2 linked regions of the Parazoarcus communis genome follow. The protein of the gene in region 2 interacts with the protein of the main gene of each other region in a pairwise test. Links are inferred from orthologs where the notes say so. Each region holds a gene or a part of one and is shown on either strand. Other genes may lie near its edges. The genes, in order: pheT and secD.

Region 1 (8,740 bases), 700 kb from region 2 along the record:
AGAATGCGGCGGAGATCGGGCTTGAGCACAACCTGGGCCTGACCTGTGACCCGGTTGCCGGGCTGGTACAACTGCCGTGCATCGAGCGCAACGCAATGGCCTCGATCAAGGCAATCAACGCTGCACAACTGGCGCTGCGCGGAGACGGTTCGCACGCCATTTCGCTCGACCAGGTGATCCGCACCATGCGCGACACCGGGCGTGACATGCTGGACAAGTACAAGGAAACCTCGCGCGGCGGGCTGGCGGTCAACTTTACCGAGTGCTGACTGCTCCGCCGCAGGCCCTGCAGCCCCACCCGGCTGCGTGGCCTTTCTAACCGCAACACACGCGACACGACAGGAAACACGTCATGAACACCGCAGTAAGCCGTTCCCCCGTTTTCATGCTGAGAACCAGCCTCATCACCCAGATCGTCGTCGGCCTGATCTGCGGCATCGCCCTCGCCCTGCTCGCCCCCGACCTGGCACGCTCCGTATCGCTCCTCGGAGACGTCTTCATTTCTGCGCTCAAGTCGGTGGCGCCGGTACTGGTCTTCCTGCTGGTGATTGCGTCGATCGCCAGCCACAGGCGCGGTCAGCCCACGCACATCCGGCCGGTGCTGATCCTCTATCTGCTCGGTACGCTCGGTGCCGCAGCAGTCGCGGTCGCCGCCAGCTTCGCGTTTCCCACCACCCTCGTTCTCGACGCGCCCGCAGTGAGCGGCACGCCACCGGGCGGCATCGTCGGCGTACTCAAGAACCTGCTGCTGAGCGCGGTCTCGAATCCTGCCAAGGCCCTGATGGAAGCGAACTTCATTGCCATCCTGAGCTGGGCGATCGGCCTCGGCATCATGTTGCGCCACGCGTCCGACACCACCCGGACGATGCTCTCCGACCTCTCCGAAGCCGTATCGAAGATCGTCAGGCTCGTGATCCGCTTCGCCCCGCTCGGCATCTTCGGCCTCGTGGCAAGCACACTTGTGGAGTCCGGACTCGACGCCCTGCTCGACTACGCCAGGCTGCTGCTGGTCATCGTCGGCTGCATGATCTTCGTTGCCCTGGTCGTCAATCCGCTGATCGTATTCCTGAAGACCCGCCGCAATCCCTACCCGCTGGTGCTGACCTGCCTGCGCGAAAGCGCGATCACCGCATTCTTCACCCGCAGTTCGGCCGCCAACATCCCGATCAACATGGAACTGTGCAAGCGCCTGAACCTGCACGAAGACACGTACGCGATCTCCATCCCGCTGGGCGCGACCATCAACATGGCCGGCGCGGCCATCACCATTACGGTGATGACGCTGGCCGCTGCGAACACCCTGGGCGTCAGCGTCGACCTGCCGACCGCATTCCTGCTGTGCATCGTGTCGGCACTCGCCGCCTGCGGCGTTTCCGGCGTGGCCGGCGGCTCGCTGCTGCTGATCCCGATGGCGTGCAACCTGTTCGGCATCTCGACCGATGTTGCCATGCAGGTGGTCGCGATCGGCTTTGTCATCAGCGTGCTGCAAGACTCTGCCGAAACGGCGCTGAACTCCTCCACCGACGTGCTGTTCACCGCCGCCGCCTGCCCGCCGGCAGCGCCCGCACCAGCCGCTGCAAAGCCGTGATTCGAGAGACGATCGAGCCGGTTCCGCGGTGCCGGCTCGCGTCAGATCATGTCGTTCCCACCCCATCACGTTCCTTCCGCTGAGCGCAATCTCGTGTGCGCACGTGTCGTACGCGATGTGTAAGTAATCGAGCATCCATCCGACTGAGTAATGCACAGGCGGGGGCGGCAGCCCTCGCTCTTTACATTCACCGAGGTCTTTCATGCAAGCTCGAAAACTGGCAGTCGTGGCAGCCGTCGCGTCGGCCATTGCGCTGTTCTTCATCCTGGACCTGGGCCAGTACCTGAACCTGCAGAACCTCAAGGAGCAGCAGGCCGCCATCGAAGCGTTCCGCGACGAGAACGTGCTCCTGAGCGTCACCATCTACTTCGTCATTTACGTGCTGATGGCGGCCTTGTCCCTCCCCGGCGCAGCCCTGCTGACACTGGCGGGCGGTGCAGTGTTCGGCCTGCTGTGGGGCACGGTCATCGTCTCCTTTGCCTCGACCATCGGCGCCACGCTCGCCTTCCTGATGTCGCGCTTCCTGCTGCGGAACTGGGTCGAGCAGCGCTTTGGCCAGCGCCTGCAGGCCATCGACGCCGGGGTTCGCCGCGAAGGTGCGTTCTATCTGTTCACCCTGCGTCTGGTACCGGCCTTCCCGTTCTTCCTGGTCAACCTGCTGCTCGGCCTGACTGCAATGAAGACCCGCACCTACTACTGGGTCAGCCAGCTCGGCATGCTTGCCGGCACCATTGTGTACGTCAATGCGGGCACCCAGCTGGGCAAGCTGGAGTCCCTGTCCGGCATCCTCTCGCCGGGCCTGCTCGGCTCCTTTGTGCTGCTCGGCATCTTTCCGCTGATTGCCCGCAAACTCCTGGAGGTCATTCGCATGAACAAGGTATTCGCCAACTGGACGAAGCCGTCGCGCTTCGACCGCAACCTCGTGGTCATCGGTGGCGGCAGTGCCGGACTGGTGACCTCCTACATCGCCGCTGCGGTCAAGGCCAAGGTCACGCTGGTCGAGAAACACAAACTGGGCGGGGACTGCCTCAACACCGGCTGCGTGCCCTCGAAGGCGCTGATTCGCTCGGCCAAGTTCCTCTCTCACGTCGGCAGGTCGCAGGAGTTCGGCATCAGGTCGGCGCGCGCAGAAGTCGATTTCGCCGACGTCATGGAGCGGGTTCAGTCGGTGATCAAGGCGATCGAACCGCACGACTCGGCCGAGCGCTACACCGGGCTCGGCGTCGATGTCGTGCAGGGCGCAGCGAAGATTGTCTCGCCCTGGGAGGTCGACATCACCCTGGAGGACGGCAGCACGCAACGCCTGACCACCCGCAGCATCGTCATCGCCACCGGCGCCCGTCCCTTCGTGCCACCTATTCCGGGCATTGAGCAGGTTAGCTACCTGACTTCGGACAACGTCTGGGAACTACGCGAACTGCCGCAGCGCCTGATCGTACTCGGCGGCGGGCCGATTGGATGCGAACTGACCCAGGCCTTCGCACGGCTTGGCGCCAGCGTGACCCAGGTCGAGATGGAAGCGCGCATCATGGGTCGCGAAGACCCAGAGGTCTCGGACCTCGTCACCGAGCGCTTCCGCGCCGAAGGCGTCGCCGTGCTGACCGGGCACAAGGCCAAGGAATTCCTCATCGAAAACGGCGAGAAGATCCTGATCGCCGAACACGAAGGCGAGGATGTTCGCATTCCCTTCGACGCCGTGCTGGTCGCCGTCGGCCGCGCGGCCAACCTGAAAGGCTTTGGCCTCGAAGAACTGGGCATTCCGACCGGACGAACGGTGGACACCAACGCGTTCCTGCAGACCAACTACCCCAACATTTACGCCGCAGGCGACGTCGCCGGGCCCTTCCAGTTCACCCATACGGCTGCGCACCAAGCCTGGTATGCCGCGGTCAACGCACTCTTCGACCCGCTAAAGAAATTCAAGGCGGATTACTCGGTGATCCCCTGGGCCACCTTCGTCGAACCCGAAGTCGCCCGCGTCGGCCTGAACGAACAGGACGCAAAGGCACAAGGCATCGCCTTTGAGGTGACCACTTACGGCATCGACGATCTCGACCGCGCCATCGCCGACGGCGAGGCACATGGCTTCATCAAGGTACTCACCGTCCCTGGCAAGGACAGGATTCTCGGCGTGACCATCGTCGGCGAGCACGCGGGCGACCTGATCGCCGAGTACGTGCTGGCCATGAAACAAGGCATCGGCCTGAACAAGATCCTCGGCACGATCCATATCTACCCGACACTGGCCGAGGCCAACAAGTATGTCGCAGGCAACTGGAAGAAGGCGCACGCACCGCAACAGTTGCTGGCCTGGGTCGAACGCTTCCACGCCTGGCGCAGGGGCTGAGACAAACGTCGTTTGCGAAAAGGCGAGGTCCCGGCACGGTGCGCGCATGGATGACGTGCACGTGGAAAGGACCGTTCCCGATGATGGCAGGCGCCAGCAAGAATCGGCGCAGTGCCGGAGAGCCCTGAGCCGGATTGCGCACCCGCCGCTTCGTCCGCCCTCCTTTTGCCGCACAATGTGGCGTGAAGGAGGTGTTCATGAAAGCAAGCGACTCGGCACCGGCGCCGGGAGCCGGTGTCCTCAAACAGGCCGCAGCCACATGATGGCGACACAACTTTCCTGCGGCCTGCTGGTGATCAATGAACGCGGCGAACTGCTTGTGGGTCATTCCACCGGAAGCACGCACTGGGACCTGCCCAAGGGCCTCATCGATGAGGGAGAGAGCCCCATGGCTTGCGCCCTGCGCGAGGCTCGCGAGGAGTTCGGACTCGAGTTCCCGACCGGGCGCCTGGTCGAGCTGGGCCGTTACGCCTACTACCGCGGCAAGGATCTTCATCTGTTCTGCGTCGGCACCACATCCACCGAAACCCGTCCCGAGCATTGCCGGTGCACGAGCTACTTCGACCACTACGTGACCGGCAAGCGTGCGCCGGAAGTCGATGGCTTCGCCTGGGCTGACGACGCGCAGCTGCGTGTTCGGCTGGCAAAGAGCATGAAGAGACTGCTGCTGGAAAAGGGCTTGCTCGCACACGCCAGAACACTGCTCGGGCGCGCACCGGACGCGGGCTAGCTCAGACCCGGCTCAAGAAGCACCCGGTTCAAGAAGCTCGGTATCTTCATGAGCGTATGCCGGTGCACAGCAGCACAGCAATTTCAGCGGGGCATCTCCAAGCGCTTCGATGCAGTGCGGTGTGCCGGGCGGAATGCAGACGGTATCGCCGGCCGCCACGTCGAAACGCGCGTCGCCGAGTTGCATCCGCCCTGTTCCCGACGTGATGTGATAGAGCTCCTCGGTCAGGGCGTGGCGATGCAGCTGCGTTCTCGTCCCTGCGGGGACGGTGGCTTCGGCCAGGCTCTGTGCCTTGTTGCCATGTACGTCCGGATGCATCAGTTCGCGAATCATCGAACCGTCCTTCGTGATGTAGGGCCTGGCTTCGCTGTATCCGTACTTCATGAAATCTGCCTCCGCTGATTGCATCCGCCTCGGTCTTCAGTCATCGCTGCCAGCGCCGCCCCGCCGTTCCATCGTTGCAAGAAGATGCAGACGTGCCCGAATGGACTGAGCCGGAAAAACAAAAAGCCAACCCCGAAGGATTGGCTTTTGTCTGATTCGTTTGGTCGGGGCGGTGGGATTCGAACTCACGACCCCTTGCACCCCATGCAAGTGCGCTACCAGGCTGCGCTACGCCCCGACACAAGCCGGCATTATAGCAGGCCAAAAAAACTTTACCAGCAAAAAATCAGCTTTTCAGCGCTGCCAGTGTAGTCTCGATTTCATGCCGCAAATCCGCGATCAAGGCCTTGTAGCGTGTTGCCGCCTCGATCTCTTCGTGCTGATGAATCGCGGCTTCGCCGAGACGGTTGCGTGCCCCGGAAATAGTAAAGCCTTCGTCATACAGCAGATGGCGGATGCGCCGGATCAGCATCACTTCATGATGCTGATAGTAGCGACGGTTGCCGCTGCGCTTGACCGGCTTGAGCTGGGTAAACTCCTGCTCCCAGTAACGCAGCACATGTGCCTTGACCCCGCACAGTTCGCTTACCTCACCGATCGTGAAGTAACGCTTGGCGGGAATCGGCGGCAGTGCTGCCGTACCGGTTTCAGGGTTGCTTGCTTGCATCGCTGAGTTCCTCTACCGCGGCCTTGAGCTTCTGGCTGGCGTGGAAGGTGACCACCCGACGGGCAGTGATCGGAATTTCCTCGCCAGTCTTCGGGTTGCGCCCCGGACGCTGCGGTTTGTCACGCAACTGAAAGTTGCCGAACCCGGACAGTTTCACACTGTCGCCGCGCTCGAGCGCTGTCCGGATTTCTTCAAAGAAGCCTTCCACCATGTCCTTGGCTTCACGCTTGTTCAGGCCAACCTGCTCAAACAGCAGATCGGCCAGTTCGGCTTTGGTCAAGGTCACGTTCATTCTCCCGATCCACGCAGTCGCGCACCCAGCGTGAGCTCAGCATGGCGGAGCAGTGCCGACATTGCGGCTTCCACCTCGGCATCTTCAAGGGTCCGTTGAGTATCTTGCATCAACACACTGAAAGCAAGACTCTTCTTGTCAGGGTCAATGCCCTTGCCATGGTAGACGTCGAACAGGCTGATCTCGCGTACGAGGCTCGGCGCCGCTTCACGCAGCACTGCCAGAACACGCGTCGCACTGAGTTCCTGATTGACCACCAGGGCCAGGTCACGGGCAACCGCCGGCATACGCGACACACTGCCCGATGCAGGCAGAATCGCCTCCAGTGCGGCATCAAGCTCAACCTCGAACACCACCGGTGCAGGCCCGAGATCGTAGCGCTGCACCCAGATCGGATGCAGTTCGCCGATGACACCGATGCGGCGACCATCGAGCATGACGACTGCCGCCCGCCCCGGGTGCAGCGCGGGATCGGCCAGGCATTCAAAGCTGAGTTCGCGCGGCGCGAACAAGGCCTCGAGATCCCCCTTGAGATCATAGAAGTCGGTCGTCCTGCTGCGCTCGCCCCACTGTTCGGGCACGACCGGACCGGCGGCAAGCGCGGCAATTCGCCGCGGCTGATGGAAGCCGGCTACCGGCTGACCGTCAGCCTTGCGCTCGAAGCAGCGCCCGAGCTCGAACACGCGAACACGGTTCTGCTGGCGCTTGCGGTTCGTGACCAGATTGGCAGCCAGTCCCGGAATCAGGCTTGAGCGCATGACGCTCATCTGACTCGCGATCGGGTTGGCAAGACGGATCGGATCTTCGTTGGAACAGAAATCGCGCTCCCACGCTTCTTCGACGAAGGCGAAGTTAACCACTTCCTGGAAGCCGCGCGCAGCGAGCAGGTGGCGAACATCCCATTCGCTGCGATCGGACTCGCTGCGATCCAGCATCACCAGCCGACCCAAGGGTGCGACCGCGGGGATGTTGTCATACCCATGCAGCCGAGCCAGCTCTTCGATCAGGTCTTCTTCAATCTCGATATCGAAACGGAAGGAAGGCGGGCTGACGAGCAGCGCGTCACCGTCCCGGCTCACTTCAAGATGGACGCGTTCGAGCAGTTTCTGCATTGCGTCGTCGGCCATGTCAATGCCAAGCACGCGGCGAGCACGTGCCGGACGCAGACGCACCGGCGGACGGGCGGGCAATGCATCGGCAGCCAGCGCCTCTTCAACCGGGCCTGCAGCACCACCGCAGATCTCGAGAATGAGACCGGTGGCGCGCTCCAGCGCCGGGCGGGCGAGTGCGAAATCGACACCGCGCTCGAAACGATGCGAGGCATCGGACGAGAAACCGTAGGCACGGGCGCGACCGGCGATTGCGTCGGGTGCGAAGAAGGCGCTTTCGAGGAAAACTTCGGACGTTTCCAGCGTGATACCGCTCTCTTCACCGCCCATGATGCCTGCCAGCGCAAGCGCGCAGTGCTCGTCGGCGATCAGCAGCGTGTCGGCCGCCGGGGTCACCGTCTGTTCGTTGAGCAACAGCACCTGCTCACCCTCCACCGGAAGGCGCACATGAATTGCGCCCTTGAGACGGGTGTTGTCGAAAGCGTGCAGCGGTTGCCCGAGCTCGAGCATCACGTAGTTGGTGATATCCACCAGCGCGCTGATCGACCGGATGCCACTGCGCTGCAGACGCTGCTTCATCCAGTCCGGTGTCGGCGCCTTGGCGTCAACACCCTTGAGCACACGACCACAATAACGCGGACAGGCCTGGGGCGCGTCAAGCAGGATCGCACGGCGATCGTCGATCGTCGGTACAACCGCAGCAATCTCGGGCCGCACCAGCGGCACGCCAGTGAGGGCCGCGACCTCGCGTGCCACGCCGGTCAAGCTCAGACAGTCGGAGCGGTTCGGCGTGAGCTTGATCGTGAACAACGTGTCGTCGAGCGCAAGGTATTCCCGGATGTCCACGCCCACCGGCGCATCGTCGGGCAGCGCATACAGACCGCCATGCTCGTCGGACAGACCAAGCTCGCGCTCCGAGCACAGCATGCCGAAGGATTCAATACCGCGCAGTTTGGCCGCCTTGATTGCAAAGTCACCCGGCAGCACCGCACCCACCTTGGCGCACGGCACTTTCAGACCGACCGCGGCATTGGGTGCGCCACAGACGATCTGGAGGAGCTCCCCGGCGCCGGCGTCGACCTTGCACAGCTTGAGCTTGTCGGCGTTCGGATGCTTTTCGGCTTCGACGATCTGCGCCACGACGATGCCGGTAAATGCCGGCGCCACGGGTTCGGCTTCTTCCACTTCGAGGCCGGCCATGGTCATCAGATGACCCAGCGCAGCACTATCAAGAAGCGGATTGGTGAAGGTCCGCAGCCAGTGTTCGGAAAATTGCATGATTCGCTTACCTGAATTGGCTCAAGAAACGCAGATCGCCCTCGAAGAAGAGGCGCAGATCGTTGACGCCGTAGCGCAGCATGGTCAGGCGGTCCGGCCCCATGCCGAAAGCAAAGCCGGTATAGCGCTCGGGGTCGATGCCGCCGAGGCTGAGCACGTTCGGATGGACCATGCCGCAACCGGCGATCTCCAGCCAGCGACCTTCGAGCGCACCGCTCATGAAGGCCACGTCGATTTCAGCCGAAGGTTCGGTGAAGGGGAAGAAGGACGGACGGAAGCGCACCTGCAGGTCTTCGGTCTCGAAGAACTTGCGCAGGAAATCGGCAATCACGCCCTTGAGGTCGG
Region 2 (11,076 bases):
GCGAACGAGGCCGTGCAGCAGGCGCGCGACCTGGTAGCGACGCTCTTCGGTGAGCCTGCCAACCATGCCGAAGTCGATGAAGGCGATGCGGTTTCCCCGCAGGTAGAACAGATTGCCCGGGTGCGGGTCGGCGTGGAAGAAGCCGTCCTTCAGGATCATCTGCAGCACCGCATTGGCACCGCGGCAGGCGAGCAGCTTGCGGTCAAGCCCTGTGGCATCGACTGCGGCGAGGTTGCGCCCCGGAATGCCTTCGATGCAGTCCTGCACATTGACCTGTTCGCTGGTCCATTGCCAGTGGATGCGCGGCAGCACGATCTCCGGGCGGTCTGCGAAGCGGGCGGCGATGCGCTCGGCGCTGCGGCCCTCGGCGGAAAAATCCATCTCGCGGCGCAGCGAGCGGGTGAACTGGCGCACAACATCGCGCGGCCGGTAGCGTCGCAGGTCGGGGGCGTCGGCTTCGATAATCTCGGCGAGGCGGGCCAGCAGGCGCAGATCGGCTTCCACGACCGGGCGGATGCCCGGACGGCGCACCTTAAGCACCACCGGCGTACCGTCCGCGAGCAAGGCCCGATGCACCTGGGCCAGGGAGGCGGCGGCCAGTGGGGAGGTCTCGAGTCGCGGGAAGATGTTCTCGGGCGCCTCACCGAAGGCTTCGGTCAGTTGTGCATGGATGTCGGCATAGGGCAGGGCGGGGGCGGCGTCCTGCAGCTTGCTGAACTCGGTCGTCCACTCAGCCGAAAACAGGTCGACGCGGGTCGCGAGGATCTGGCCGAGCTTGACGAAGGTCGGGCCAAGATCCTCGAGCGCTCGACGCACCCTGGCGGGCGGTTCGAGCTGGGCGAGTTCATCCGGGGCGCGCCAGTGCAATACCTTGCCCGCGCGCTCGAGTGCGCCGGCCATGCCGATGCGACGCACCAGATCGCCGAAGCCGTAGCGAATCAGGACACTTGCAATGTCATGCAGGCGGCCAAGGTCGCGAACGGCGCTGACGGCGTCCGACCACATCAGTCGTTCTGGTCAGGCGGAGGGGGCGTGCTGCCCTTGTCCGTCGGCGGATGCAGGCGGTCGGCAATGCCGCGCAGCAGGCCGGCCGCCAGCCCGGCGAGAACAGCGGCTTCGTTGCGCACGATCCGCGCACCGTCTTCAACCTGTCCGCGCGCGGTGTCGGCCAGACTTTGGGTGAGTTCGGACAGGGCAGAGCGGATGCGCCCGCCCACCGCGGTGCCACTGCTGCGCGCATGGTCGTTCAGATCCTGCAAGGTCGCGCGCGCAATGCCGTTGGCACTCCGGGCCGCATTGCCCAGGGTTTCGATGAACAGTGATTCCAGCGCGGAGAGTTCGTCGCGCGTCTGTTTGAGGACCTCGTGGGAGAACGCTTCGCCGCGCTTTCCCGCTTCCTGCAGCGCAAGCTGGGTGGCTTCGGCGGCAGAAGCCAGCGCCTCGTCGAGCCCTTGCATGGCCTGCCGGAGCGCCTGCGCCTCTTCGCTGCCGCGGCTGGCTGCACCTTGCTGGGCGCCCTTTACCACTGCATCCATCACGGCGCGAATTGCATCGCGGTCCAGATGTCCATCGGCAAGGGCCTGAAGGGTGATGCCGCGCACCCGTTCGGAGATTTCGGCGGGCGTGCCCCCTGCCGCACTGCGGGCCTGCCGCTCGATTTCATCGGCGGCCGGTCTTGGGGCCTGCGCGTCTCCAGTCGAATGCGAAGCACTGCCAGTGTGGGAAGATTGCTTGCTCATGGTGACGACTCCTTTGCTGGGCGCCCGGCACCACGAAGCGGAAGGTTCCGCGCGCTGTCCGGCGCCTTGCTGCAAACCGCTGATAGCCTGCGGCAGAAAGCCGGAGGCCGTTCATGCGTCGACTCCATTGTACTGAGCATCGTGCCCGGCGGCACGGTCTGCACCTTTCGAATCAGTGCAGTACGCGCGGCATCGCCAGCATGAAGGGTGGGATCTCGGCTTCGAAACGATGTCCGTCGGTGGCTTCCATCTGGTAGCTGCCGTGCATCGTGCCTACGGCCGTTTCGAGCACCGATCCGCTCGAATAGCGAAACACTTCGCCTGGTTCGAGTAGCGGCTGTTCGCCGATCACGCCCTGACCGTGGACCTCCTGAACCTTGCCGGTGCCGTCGGTGATGATCCAGTGGCGGCTGACCAGCCGTGCTGCCACGGTGCCGGTGTTGCGAATGGTGATGTGATAGGCGAAGACAAAGTGGTCCTCGTCCGGATTGGACTGTGCCGGAATGAATTCGGCGACAGCTTCGACGGCGATACGATAGGCGTCTGAAGTGCTCACGCGCGTGATTCTCCTGGAATGATCATCGGCTAAGGTAGCGCAGGCGCCACGGGTCGCCGGTGGATGGTGTCGGCTTTCTTGTCCCGAAAGCGGGCCAAGACGGGAGTCAGAGCTGTAAAATAACATTTTGTCCGGAAAATCTGTCATGTCCGTTTCTGCCCTTACTGCCCTGTCCCCGCTCGATGGCCGTTATCACGGCAAGGTTGGGGGCTTGCGCGACCATTTTTCCGAACACGGCCTGATCCGCAATCGGGTAAGGGTGGAGGTGGAGTGGCTCAAGGCGCTGGCGGCCGATGCCGGTCTCGCCGAGATCGCGCCGTTCTCTGCCGCAACCGTGGCTGAACTCGATGCCGTCGTGGCGGGCTTCTCCCCCGACGACAGCGAGGCGGTGAAGGCCATCGAGGCCACCACCAATCACGACGTCAAGGCCATGGAGTACTGGCTCAAGAAGCGCCTCGGTCATAACGCCGAGGTGATGAAGGTGTCGGAGTTCATCCACTTTGCCTGCACCTCCGAAGACATCAACAACACCTCGCATGCGCTGATGCTCAAGGCCGGTCGCGACGAGGTGCTGCTGCCGGCGGTCGACAAGGTGATCGCCCGTTTCCGCGCGCTCGCGCATCAACTGGCAGATCTGCCGATGCTGTCGCGCACTCACGGCCAGCCGGCCAGCCCGACGACGCTGGGCAAGGAGATGGCCAACATCGCCGCGCGGCTGATGCGCGCGCGCGCGCAGATCGCTGCGGTGTCGCTGACCGCCAAGTTCAACGGTGCGGTGGGTAACTACAATGCTCACCTGTCCGCCTGGCCCGAGTTCGACTGGGAGGGCTTCAACCGCCGCTTCATCGAGTCGCTGGGTCTGGAGTTCAACCCCTACACCATCCAGATCGAGCCGCATGACGCGATGGCCGAGCTGTATGACGCCACCGGCCGCATGAACACCATCCTGATCGACGCCTGCCGCGACATCTGGATGTACATCTCGCTGGGTTATTTCAAGCAGCGTCTGAAGGACGGCGAAGTGGGTTCGTCAACCATGCCGCACAAGGTCAATCCGATCGATTTCGAGAACGCAGAGGGCAACCTCGGTATCGCCAATGCGGTGCTGCGTCACTTCTCGGAGAAGCTGCCGGTCTCGCGCATGCAGCGCGACCTGACCGACTCCACCGTGCTGCGCAACATGGGCGTGGGCTTCGGCCATACGGTGCTGGCAATCGACAGTGCGCTGCGCGGTCTGGGCAAGCTCGAAGCCGAACCGGCCCGCTTGGCGGCCGACCTCGACGACTGCTGGGAAGTGCTGGCCGAGCCGGTGCAGACCGTCATGCGCCGTTTTGCGATCGAGAACCCGTACGAACAGCTCAAGGCCATGACCCGCGGCAAGGGCATCACCCGCGAGGCGCTGCAGTCCTTCATCGCCACGCTGGCGATTCCGCAGAGCGAGCGTGACCGTCTGCTGGCGATGACGCCGGCGAGCTACATCGGCAAGGCCGCGGAACTGGCCCGCGCCATCTGAGCGTTGCCGAAGTGCCGGGGTCTTGAGCCCCGGTACGACAAGAATCATTCAACGCCACCTTCACGGTGGCGTTTTCCATCAAACAGGGAGCGTGAACATGGCCTTTGCCGACAACCTCAAGCAGTTGCCCAAGGTGTCCCACCTGGCAGCAATCAATCTGATCGACGCTGCGGACGCAGTCGTTGGAACGATCGAGAACAAACCCGGCCAAGGCGGCTCGCTGACGGTGTACAACCATCTGGCGCAGATCCACGGCGCAATCAGCCCGGAAGCCGCTGCGAAAGGCTTGGAACTGTATGCGGAGCATACCGAGGACGCGCGCCTGAACCCCGGCAAGCACCCGAACATTGACCGCCTGATCGGGCTGATCGAGCGCGGCGAGACGCTGCGGGTGAAGCAGGTTTTTGCCGTGTAATGCAGCGCAGCCCGGTACTGCCGGGCCGGTTGCATGAAAAAGGGCGCCAATTGGCGCCCTTGTCACGTGTGCTGCAGGAAGCGTCAGACGACGGCTTCTTCCTTTTCCTTCTTCGGCTTGATGAACTGCTCGCGCGAGACGCCGAGCCACATCACCAGCGGGCTGGCGACCAGCACCGAGGAGTAGATGCCGAACAGGATGCCGATGGTCAGCGCGAGGGCGAAGTAGTACAGGGTTTCGCCGCCGAATATCAGCATGGCCAGCACCATCATCTGGGTGCTGCCGTGGGTGATCACGGTACGCGAGATGGTGCTGGTGATAGCGTGGTTGAGCACGTCGGGCGTGCTCATGCTGCGCTTCTTCTTGAAGGTTTCACGCACACGGTCGAAGACCACGACGGATTCGTTCACCGAGTAGCCCAGCACCGCGAGCACCGCAGCCAGCACCGGCAGGGAGAACTCCCACTGGAAGAAGGCGAAGAACCCCAGAATGATGATCACGTCGTGCAGGTTGGCGATGATGGCCGACACCGCGAAGCGCCATTCGAAGCGGGCCGCGAGGTAGAGCATGATGCCGATGATCACCAGCAGCAGCGCCATGGCACCGTCGGTGGCGAGTTCCTTGCCGACCTGGGGGCCGACGAACTCGACACGGCGCAGTTCGCCTTTGGGGCCGTCGATGCTTGCCAGCGTGCTCATGACCCGTTCCGACACGCGGTTGGTGTCGAGGTCTTCGCGGTTTGGCATGCGAATCAGCACGTCGCGCGCACTGCCGAAGTTCTGTACCTGGGCATCCGGGTAGCCCTCGTTGCCCAGCGCCTGGCGGATGGGATCGAGCTGGGCCGCCTCGGTGTAGCTGACCTCGATCAGCGTACCGCCGGTGAACTCGACCGACAGATGCAGGCCGCGGGTGGCGAGAAAGAACACGGCCAGCACGAAGGTGATCAACGAGATGATGTTGAACACCAGCGCATGGCGCATGAAGGGGATGTCTTTCTTGATGCGGAAAAATTCCATGATTGCTTGTCCTTGTCTTCCGCTCAGTTATTGCCCGGCTTCCAGACCTGGCCGATTGCCAGCTTTTCCACCTTGCGCTGACGACCGTAGATCAGGTTGATCATCATCCGCGACACCAGCACCGCGCTGAACATCGAGGTCAGGATGCCCAGACAGTGCACCACGGCGAAGCCGCGCACCGCTCCGGAACCGAATACCAGCAGTGCGATACCGGCGATCAGGGTGGTGATGTTGGAGTCCAGAATGGTGTCGAAGGCGCGGTCGTAGCCGGCGGCAATGGCCGCCTGCGGGCTTGAGCCGTTGCGCAGTTCCTCGCGGATACGCTCGTTGATCAGCACGTTGGCGTCGATGGCCATACCCAGGGTGAGCGCCATGGCGGCGATACCGGGCAGGGTCAGCGTGGCCTGCAGCAGCGACAGCAAGGCCACCAGCAGCAAGAGGTTGGATGCCAGCGCAATCGTCGAAACCACGCCGAACAGTGCGTAGTACGCGCACATGAACACGGCAATCGCGAGGAAGCCCCACAGTGTCGAGTTGAAGCCCTTGGCGATGTTCTCTGCGCCGAGGCTGGGGCCGACGGTGCGCTCTTCGATGATTTCCATCGGTGCAGCCAGCGAGCCGGCCCGCAGCAGCAGGGCGACGTCGTTGGCTTCGGCCGTGGTCATGCGGCCGGAAATCTGCACCCGGCCGCCGCCAATCTCGCTGCGGATGACCGGTGCGGTTACCACTTCGCCCTTGCCCTTTTCGATCAGCAGGATGGCCATGCGCTTGCCGATGCTTTCGCGGGTGACATCGCGGAAGATACGGGCGCCGGCGGCATCCAGTGTCAGATGCACGGCCGCTTCGTTGGTCTGGCCGTCGAAGCCGGGCTGGGCGTCGGTGAGGCGGTCGCCGGTCAGTACCACCTGCTTTTTCACCAGCAGGGGCAAGCCGCCACGCTCGGTGTAGAGCTCGGTGCCGAAGGGTACCTTGCCGGCAATGGCGTCCTCTACCGCGCCAGGGGTGTCGTCGACCATGCGCACCTCGAGGGTGGCAGTACGGCCGAGGATGTCTTTGGCTTTGGCCACGTCCTGCACGCCGGGCAGCTGGACGACGATGCGTTCTGCGCCCTGCTGCTGGATCACCGGCTCGGCGACGCCCAGCTCGTTGATCCGGTTGTGCAGGGTGGTGATGTTCTGTTTGATCGCGAAGTCGCGCATGGTCTGCTGTGCCTGAGGCGTCAGCGTGGCCACCAGCTTGAGGTCATCGCTGCCGTCGTCGCGGTCGGACAGCTGCAGGTCGGTCGTGCTGCCCTGGATGGCGCTGCGGCCGGCGTCGCGCTGCGCGCTGTCGCGGAAGCGGATGTGGATCGTGTTGCCTTCGCGGGTGATGCCGGCATGGCGCACGTTCTTGTCGCGCATCAGGGTACGCAGGTCACCGGTGGTGGAGTCGAGGCGCTTGGTGAGTGCCCCGGGCATGTCTACCTGAAGCAGAAAGTGCACGCCGCCTCGCAGGTCGAGGCCCAGATACATCGGCAAGGCGTGGATCGAGGTCAGCCAGGCCGGCGAGGCCGACAACAGGTTGAGGGCGACAACGTAGGACGGATCCTGCGGATCGGGGTTGAAGGCGCGCTCGATGGCGTCCTTGGCCCGGATCTGGACGTCGGTGCTGGCAAAGCGGGCGCGAACGCCCGAGATATCCGAGAAAATTCCGTTGTGCTCGATGCCGGCGCTACGCAGCACCTCGGCAACGCGGTCGGTGACGGTGGCGGGATCAAGCTTGAGCGTGGCCTTTCCGCTCGACACCTGAACCGCGGGCACCTCACCGTAGAAGTTCGGCAATGTGTAGATCAGGCCCCATAGCAGGACGAGCCCGATGAGGATGTTCTTCCAGAGTGGATAGCGATTCATTGTGGAGGGCAGTGCGTTGAGGATGAGGCTGTCCGGAATCAGGGCCGGTCATGCGCCCGCCTTTCGGACAACGTAAAAGGCATCCCCTGCGCCTCGGCAGCGCGGGAGTGTCGGTACGGAGGCGGCAGAGCGCCGCCTCCGCTAAGGCAATGCTCAGAGTGCCTTCAGCGTGCCCTTGGGCAGCACCGTGGCAACGGCATTCTTCTGCACGGCGACAACGGTGTTGGGCGCGACCTCGACCTGCACGAAGCTGTCGTTCACTTCGGTGACGCGGCCTGCGATACCGCCGCCAGTGACGACTTCATCACCCTTGCCCAGCGCTTCAACCATGGCCTTGTGTTCCTTGGCCTTCTTCATCTGCGGCCGAATCATCAGGAACCACAGCACCACGAACATCAGGATCAGCGGCAGCATGCCCATCAGGCCACCGGTAGGATCGGCGCCTGCGGCCTGAGCGTATGCGTTGGAAATCAGCACGTTGTTACTCCAAAGTTGGCAAAAAGCGTTGAATTATAGCAGCGAAGCATGCGCTGCCTTGGTGAGGATCAGACGGTGCCTGTATTGCGATCGCGTTGGAAGCGCTCGACAAACGCAGCGAAGCCATCGACCGCAATGGCGTCACGGAGTTCGGCGGTGAGCGTCTGGTAATAGCGCAGATTGTGAATCGTGTTGAGCATGCTGCCCAGAATTTCCCCGGTGCGGTGCAGATGGTGAAGGTAAGCCCTGCTGAAGTTCCGGCAGGTATAGCAGTCGCAAGTGGGGTCGAGTGGCCGGGTATCAAGCTTGTGCGTGGCATTCTTGATCTTGATGTCGCCAAAACGGGTGAATAGCCAGCCATTGCGGGCGTTGCGGGTCGGCATCACGCAGTCGAACATGTCGATGCCGGCAGCGACGCCTTCCACGATGTCTTCCGGTGTGCCCACGCCCATCAGGTAGCGCGGCTTGCCGGATGGCAGGCGCGGCGCCGTATGGGCGAGGATGCGGCGCATGTCCTCTTTGGGCTCGCCCACCGACAGGCCGCCAATGGCAAAACCGTGGAAGCCGATTTCATCCAGTGCGGCCAGCGACTCGTCGCGCAGGTCTTCGTACATCCCGCCCTGGACGATGCCGAACAGTGCGTTGGTGTTCTCCAGACGGTCGAATTCGTCGCGCGAGCGCCGGGCCCAGCGCTGCGACATGCGCATCGATTTCGCGGCTTCGTCGCGGGTGGCGGGGTAGGGCGTGCACTCGTCGAAGATCATCACCACGTCCGAGTTCAGCGTGTGCTGGATCTGCATGGAGATCTCGGGCGTGAGGAAGAGCTTGGCACCGTCGATCGGGCTGGCGAACTTCACGCCTTCTTCGGTGATCTTGCGCAGGGCGCCGAGGCTGAAAACCTGGAAACCGCCTGAATCGGTAAGGATGGGCTTGTCCCAGCCCATGAAGCCATGCAGGCCGCCGTGCGCGGCAATGACGTCCAGCCCGGGGCGCAGCCACAGGTGGAAAGTGTTGCCGAGGCAGATCTGCGCGCCGATGTCCTTGAGCATGTCCGGCGTCATGGCCTTGACCGTGCCATAGGTGCCGACCGGCATGAATACCGGGGTTTCGACTACGCCGTGAGCCAGGGTCAGGCGGCCGCGGCGGGCACTGCCGCTGGTGGTGAGGAGTTCAAACTGCATTGTCGTTCCGGGTCAGAAGCATGGCATCGCCGTAGCTGAAGAAGCGATAGCCTTGAGCGATCGCGTGGCGATAAGCCTGCCGCATGGTGTCCATGCCGGCAAAGGCGGACACCAGCATCAGCAGGGTGGATTTGGGCAGGTGAAAGTTGGTGACGAGGGCGTCGACGACACGGAAGCGGAAGCCGGGCAGGATGAAAATCTCGGTCTCGCCGCTGCCTGCCGCGAGCGGGCCCTCCTGCGCAGCGGCTTCAAGCGCGCGCATGCTGGTGGTGCCGACTGCGATCACCCGCCCGCCGGCGGCGCGGGTGGCGGCGATCGCATCTACCGTTTCCTGCGGAATCACGTAGCGCTCGCAGTGCATGCGATGCTCCCCGAGGTCGTCCACCCTGACCGGCTGGAAAGTGCCCGCACCGACGTGCAATGTCAGCCAGGCGCAACTGGCGCCCCGCGCTGCGACGCGATCGAGCACGGACTGGTCGAAGTGCAGCCCCGCCGTGGGCGCGGCGACCGAACCGGGCGCACGTGCATACACCGTCTGATAGCGACTCTCGTCGGCATCGCCGGCTGCGCGCTGAATATACGGCGGCAGCGGAAGCTTGCCGTGGCGCTCGAGCAACTGGACCAGATCCTCATGTTCCGGGAAGCGCAGATGAAAGAACTCGCCGACTCGTCCGAGAACGGTGACGTCGAACGCATCTGCCAAGCGCAGTGTGGAGCCGGGTTTGGGCGACTTGGACGAGCGGATCTGCGCGAGCGCCTCGTGGGGGCCGATCGGGCGTTCGATCAGCACCTCGATCTGGCCGCCAGAGGCCTTTATTCCGTGCAGACGGGCGTGGAGCACGCGGGTGTCGTTGAACACCAGCAGATCGCCCGGGCGCACGTAATCCGGCAGGTCGGAGAACTGCCTGTCGTCCAGTGTTTCACCCACGATCAGCAGGCGGCTGGCACTGCGTTCGGCCAGCGGCGCCTGCGCAATCAGCTCGGGCGGGAGTTCATAATCGAAATCGTTGAGGGTCAGAGGCATCAATTCACCGTAACGGCTTGCCGCAATCGGTCTTGTTCAGTGATAATGCGTGCCCTTCCCTGCCGGGATGGCGGAATCGGTAGACGCAGCGGATTCAAAATCCGCCGCTGGTAACAGTGTGAGGGTTCGAGTCCCTCTCCCGGCACCAGGCAAGGCAGCACGCATCGAAAGCGGCGGATTCTAGCAGCTTTCGCAGGCGGGCTTGGCCTCTGCCACCTTTCCCCCCGCGTTGCCCCCTTCTCCAGCATGGTTCGCCCCGGTTGACACCGCATGCGGGCGCATGATCCTGTCGGGACGTGTCGAATGTTCACGACGTCGTGTCGGCGGAGTCCGATTGCATCGGCCCTGCATTGCTGATCGCACGGACTGCGGGATGCGTCAGCCGGCGCTCCACGGAAATCGCATAGAAGGATTCCCTGACGCTGTCGGCCGTGCCCAGGCGTTGTACGCCGTGCTGCCTGCATACCTCGTCGGAAATCAGGTCGGCCGAGGGAAAGATGCCGACACCGGCCTCCCCGAAAGCCTTCATCAGTGCGCTGTCGTCGAACTCTCCGACGATTCGCGGATGCACCTTGTGATCTTCGAGCCAGCGCAACAAGGGGCGCCGTACCGCGGCATCGGCGCCCGGCAGCAACATGGGCGCGCCATGCAGGCAGGCGGGGAAGGGGCCTTTGAGACTGGCCGAGAGGGCCGGCGTGGCAAAGAAGCTGACCGGCGACTCGCCCAGCTTGTGGCTGTAGCCGCGCACGTCCATATTTGGTGGCAGCGGGCTGTCGGCCAGCACCACGTCCAGCTTGTGGACGGCCAGTTCGCCAAGCAACTGGTCGAGCTTGTTTTCGCGGCACACGATGCGCATCGGTTCGGGCAGGGCGATCGAGGGGGCGAGCAGGACATAGGCAATTGCCTTGGGCACAACGTCGGAGACCCCGACACGGAAGGGCAGTGCGCGGCCGGCCGAGCGCGTGCTGAGGGCGTCTTCGAGTTCGGTGCCGAGGCGGAAGATTTCCTCTGCGTAGTCGAGCACCATGTCACCGGTTTCGGTCAGCACCAGGCGTCGCCCCTGGCGGCGAAACAGGTTGACGCCGAGTGTGGTCTCAAGGGCAGCAATCTGGCCTGACAGCGTCTGCGGTGCGAGGCCGGTGCGCTCGCTGGCCCTGACCACGCCGCCGGCACGTGCCACGCTCCAGAAATGGTGAAGCTGCTTGAAGTTGATCATGTGTATATTGTTCGATAAAACCAGATGAAAATTCAGTTGAACCCGGAGTT

Evidence for each region.
Region 1: the proteins of secD (region 2) and pheT interact in binary tests that used the Escherichia coli proteins (3 or more experiments, as listed by UniProt). The link is inferred for Parazoarcus communis from one-to-one orthologs.

Annotation. Positions count from the first base shown.
Region 1 is NZ_CP022188.1:2,929,588-2,938,327, reverse strand. The notes cover bases 5,701-8,740. They hold pheT (phenylalanine--tRNA ligase subunit beta), read right to left. Parts: upstream 8,396-8,740; coding sequence 6,005-8,395; downstream 5,701-6,004. Other genes in these bases: pheS (phenylalanine--tRNA ligase subunit alpha), read right to left, coding at 8,403-8,740; CEW87_RS13425 (integration host factor subunit alpha), read right to left, coding at 5,701-6,008; CEW87_RS13430 (MerR family transcriptional regulator), read right to left, coding at 5,701-5,716. Outside these bases: CEW87_RS13460 (L-serine ammonia-lyase), read left to right, coding at 1-269; serine/threonine transporter SstT, read left to right, coding at 353-1,588; CEW87_RS13450 (FAD-dependent oxidoreductase), read left to right, coding at 1,791-3,935; CEW87_RS13445 (NUDIX domain-containing protein), read left to right, coding at 4,195-4,665; CEW87_RS13440 (cupin domain-containing protein), read right to left, coding at 4,678-5,049; more of CEW87_RS13430, read right to left, coding at 5,336-5,700; more of CEW87_RS13425, read right to left, coding at 5,697-5,700.
Region 2 is NZ_CP022188.1:2,225,420-2,236,495, forward strand. Bases 4,696-7,668 are described here. They hold secD (protein translocase subunit SecD), read right to left. Parts: upstream 7,129-7,668; coding sequence 5,263-7,128; downstream 4,696-5,262. Other genes in these bases: secF (protein translocase subunit SecF), read right to left, coding at 4,696-5,239; yajC (preprotein translocase subunit YajC), read right to left, coding at 7,282-7,605. Outside these bases: CEW87_RS10180 (ABC1 kinase family protein), read right to left, coding at 1-1,005; CEW87_RS10185 (DUF6781 family protein), read right to left, coding at 1,005-1,739; Co2+/Mg2+ efflux protein ApaG, read right to left, coding at 1,912-2,295; purB (adenylosuccinate lyase), read left to right, coding at 2,441-3,808; CEW87_RS10200 (DUF2322 family protein), read left to right, coding at 3,906-4,223; more of secF, read right to left, coding at 4,307-4,695; tRNA guanosine(34) transglycosylase Tgt, read right to left, coding at 7,674-8,786; tRNA preQ1(34) S-adenosylmethionine ribosyltransferase-isomerase QueA, read right to left, coding at 8,776-9,810; transcriptional activator NhaR, read right to left, coding at 10,118-11,026. UniProt on the Escherichia coli protein: Part of the Sec protein translocase complex. Interacts with the SecYEG preprotein conducting channel. SecDF uses the proton motive force (PMF) to complete protein translocation after the ATP-dependent function of SecA.